2 regions of the Ferrimonas pelagia genome follow, and region 1 is predicted to be linked to the other one. Evidence: riboswitches for the same ligand, from Rfam matches in the RefSeq annotation. Region 1 holds a riboswitch; the other holds the start of a gene.
What was found. Region 1 has a riboswitch for lysine ahead of ABEA08_RS02270 (Na+/H+ antiporter NhaC family protein). Riboswitches for the same ligand answer to the same signal wherever they lie in the genome.

Region 1 (2,199 bases):
CGCGGTTTGGGCGACTGGATCGCACAAGGCGATTACCGTCAGGTACTGATGGCGGCGGATTGTGTGGGTAAGGATCTGTTGCCCCGCATCGCGGCAAGCTTGGACAATGCGATGATCTCCGAGGTGGTGCAGATCTTGGCAGCGGACACCTTTGTACGGCCCAGCTATGCCGGTACGGTAATGGAGACGGTCCAGGCTTTGGAGCCGAGGGTGATGTTGACCGTTCGGCCTATGGGCTTTGCGCCGGTAGGCGACGCCAATGAGGTGGCGGTTACGCCGGTCGCCATTGAGCTTGAAGTGGGCCTGAGCCAATTATTGCAACGACGAGAGTTGCAGTCTGAGCGGCCCGCGCTGGATCAGGCTGAGGTGGTGATCGGCGCCGGGCGCGGGGTGGAAACCGCGGAGCAGTTCGCCCTGATCGAGCAGCTGGCGGATCTGTTGGGGGCGGCGATCGGCGGCTCTCGCGCCTTAGTGGATCTGGGCTTAATCGAGAATGAGTACCAGATCGGCCAGACCGGTAAGATCATCGCACCCAGGTTGTACATTGCCGTGGGGATCTCCGGGGCCAGTCAGCACTTGGCGGGGATCAAGCAAGCGGGCACCATCGTCGCCATCGATGTCGATGCAGCTGCGCCTTTGATGCAAGAAGCGGATTATTCTTTGCAGGGCGATCTGAACACAATTTTACCGCAGTTGATCGCCGAACTGCAGAAATAACGAGACTTACTTCACGATTTGGCGGTATCTTCTGGCATAGCTGTCTGTGACTATGGTTAGAATGCCGCCAACACCAGTCCCATGGACTGAGTGTGTACCTAATATACAGGTAGAGGCGCACTGCCTATCAGTAACCCGGTTGAGGTGGATAACCTATGAGACTGGGCCAAAGGAGTCGGTGCCGAAGTGGATGTCAGGGTCGCCTGTCACTGCTGGGGTTGTGCTTAATAGGCATAACACTGCCATAGTTTTCTCTGTCAGGATGACGGATCCAGATTAACTATGGAGCGCTACTGAAAGGACGGTGGATCATTGCCATGATTTCCCCCCTCGGCTTGTGCCGTGTCAGTTGCCTCCATCTTAAATAACGACGATAAAATTAAAGATGGTAACTTTCGACTTTGCCAATACGGCGTTTTCTCTTCTGCCCCCTCTGGTGGCGATTGTACTGGCGGTAATGACCCGTCGGGTTCTGCTTTCCCTCGGTGTCGGTATCGTCATCGGTTTGCTGATGGCCAACGGCTTTGCGCCGCTGGACAGCGTGACCGATCTCGCGGGCCGGATCAAAGATCTGTTCATCGATGATGGCGCCATCAACGACTGGGAAGTGCCCCTGCTGGGCTTCTTGATCGTTTTGGGCATGACCATTGCGCTGATCAACGCCTCCGGCGCCGCTCGTGCCTTCGCCAGCTGGGCCCGTACCCGGATCCGTACCCGCAAGAATGCCCGCCTGATGACTATGGCACTGGGCTTTGTGATCTTCATTGATGATTACTTCAATACCTTAACGGTTGGCTCTGTGGCTAAGCCGGTGGCGGACGACCACAAGCTGTCTCGAGAAGAGCTGGCGTATGGCGTTGACTCCACCGCGGCACCTGTGTGTGTGATGGCGCCTATCTCTTCTTGGGGCGCGTACATCGTCGGCTTGATCGGGACGATCTTCGCCGCGCGCGGACTGGAGTTTGGGGCGCTGAGCAGCTTCCTGCAGATGATCCCGATGAATCTCTACGCGGTGTTTGCGCTGTTGCTGCTGGCCTGCGTGATCGTGTTCGATATCCGTATCGGTCCGATGGTGGGTGCCGCTCAGCGTGCGCGTGAAACGGGTGCTTTGTGGGATACCAGCAAAGGCAACCCACCCGGGGTGGACGACAAGCTGGAGATCGCCGATAACGGTTCTGTTTGGGGCTTGTTGTTGCCGATCCTGACCTTGATGGTTGCCTCGGTGTATTTCATCCTGTCCACTGGCGCGGCCAACCTGGATGCCGATGAAGCCTTCAGCGTGATGCGCGCCCTAGAGGAAACGGAAACCACCATCGCCTTGTTTATGGCTTCTTTGGTGAGCTTAGTGGTCGCTCTGGGCTTCTGCCTGCGTCAAGGCCTGCGCGCTGCGGTGGTCGGTCAGGCGCTGATCAGCGGCGTTAAGTCGATGCTGCCTGCGGTCTACATCTTGCTGTTTGCTTGGACCATTGCCGGCGTGATCGG
Region 2 (2,199 bases), on a different contig from region 1:
GGTGGCTAGCTCGGCGGCTTCGCTAAAGCTGATCTCACTGATGGCGCGGGCCTCTGGGCACAGGCGAGGATCGGTGGTGAAAATGCCCGGTACGTCGGTCCAGATCTCCACCTCGGTTGCCGATAAACCCGCTGCCAGCAAGGCGGCGCTGTAGTCCGAACCGCCGCGGCCAAGGGTGGTGGTATTGCCGTTACTGTCACTGCCGACGAAGCCTTGGGTGACGACGACGTTTTCAGCCAACAGCGGCAGCAGATGTTGTTGCGCCAGCGTGCGGATCGCCCCTTGATCTGGCAGCGCCTTGCCGTTGTTGCCGTCAGTGCGCAGCACTTGGCGAACGTCGAAGCAGCGACTGCGGATCTGACGGTCCAAAATGCGGCTAAACAGCAAGGAGGAGAAGCGCTCTCCGAAGGCGAGGACCAGATCTTTCCAGGCGGCCACGCCCGCTTGCGGGCCCATGGCGCACAGCGTGCCGAGTTCATGCAGCCAGGTATCGATCTGGGTGGTGATCTCCGGCTCGGCTAAGGGCTCGCAGATCGCGTGTTGGATCCGATGAATGATCTCCAACTGCTCAGTTCGCTCGGCAGGCGCCGGTTGTTGGCACAAGGCAACCAGCGCATTGGTGACACCGGCACTGGCACTAACCACCACCACGCGAACCTGCGGTCGGCTGGCAACCAGCTCGGCACAGCGCTGCATCGCGGCGAAATCGGCGACACTGGTGCCGCCGAACTTGGCGACGGAGAAGGGCACCTCAGGAGCGAGTGCGATAGGGTCTTGCGCTAGAACGGACATGAGTCTCTCTCGAACTTATCATTCTTAATTAAGTTCGGAGAGCTTGGTATTTGCGGAGAAGAGATAAGACGATGTCTCAGCTCTTAGGGGTATCGCAAAGACCAGAAGCTCTCCACCAAAGGTGACAATTGCGAGGATTCAGCCTCAACAACCGACAGATACACGCTCCAAAGCGTTCACCTATCTCGGCGCCAATCCCCCTCATTTGCTCTCTTTGGTGTTTGGACACCTAAAGCAAACTGCCTGGTTAGCGCTCCTCTTCTGGCCCCGAGGTAGCATCCATCTGGACGGCTACGAATTAGGGACAGAGGCATTCAAACATCCACGCGAAGTGATGTCAATCACACTGCCGTGAGTGATTGTGAGTCGGTTGGGTTAATATAGGGTTTTGTGCTGCTTTAACAGGCAATTATCGCAAAAATGTAATGCTAAACCAGCCTAAGTGATTGCTCGATAATAGCGAATATGCTTTTTGTATCGCAGCAGAGGGTGTCATCAATAATCCGCTTGGTCGCGATTGAGACACAAGGCCAATCGCTGTCGCGGCGTGGTGCTGGAGTAAAATTACTCGTGTTTGTCCTGCAATTTGTTTGATCAGTAACCTAATTCCGGGATCCGCTAACGCCTTTGCGATAGCGCGCATGGTAGGATCCGCGCCCAACTGTGATCTGCCAAACCCTTGGGCAATGGACGACAATCAAAATCAACGGGACGTCTCCCGGATCTGCGTGCTGGCGGGGCAGATGTTGTTGCAACATGGCGCCGAAAGCACCTTGGTCGCCGACATCACCCGGCGCTTGGCTTACGCCTTGGGAATGGCTCAGGTTGAGCTGTCCTTGTCCGCCAATGCCATGGTGTTGACCACTATCGAGAACGACCACTGCATCACCACCGCACGCCAGTGTCCCGATAGAGGCATTAATATGCGTGTGGTGACCGACATCCAGCATATCTGCATCATGGCTGAGCGGGGGGTCCTGGACCGGCAAGGCGTCAAGACCAAACTCGACGCCCTGACACCGGAGCGGTATAACCGCTGGCTGGTGCTGGTGGTGATCGGCCTCTCTTGTGCCGCGTTCAGCCGGCTAGCGGGGGGGGATCTGGCGGTGTTTTTGCTGACCTTTCTCGCTTCCTGCTGCGGCATGTTTGTGCGCCAGGAGATCGCCCACCGCCACTTCAACCCCCTGCTCAATTTTGGTGCCACCGCCTTTGTGACCACGGCGGTCTCGGCTCAGGCCATCTTGTTTGACATCGGCAATGAGCCCTTCCTGGCGATGGCCTCATCGGTGTTGATGTTGGTACCGGGCTTTCCACTTATCAATGCCGTATCCGACATGGTGAAAGGGCACATCAACATGGGGTTGGCCCGATGGGTGATGGCGTCACTGCTGACCCTCTCAACCTGTC

Region 2: linked by a shared signal. The riboswitch ahead of lysC (lysine-sensitive aspartokinase 3) and the one ahead of ABEA08_RS02270 (Na+/H+ antiporter NhaC family protein) in region 1 are both predicted to bind lysine.

The regions. Positions count from the first base shown of each region.
Region 1 is NZ_BAABJZ010000006.1:88,853-91,051, forward strand. Features, by position in the region: gene ABEA08_RS02265 (electron transfer flavoprotein subunit alpha/FixB family protein) at 1-717, shown strand, start outside; lysine riboswitch at 820-1,018, shown strand; gene ABEA08_RS02270 (Na+/H+ antiporter NhaC family protein) at 1,103-2,199, shown strand, end outside.
Region 2 is NZ_BAABJZ010000004.1:54,657-56,855, reverse strand. Features, by position in the region: gene lysC (lysine-sensitive aspartokinase 3) at 1-792, opposite strand, end outside; lysine riboswitch at 890-1,061, opposite strand; gene ABEA08_RS01575 (threonine/serine exporter family protein) at 1,434-2,199, shown strand, end outside.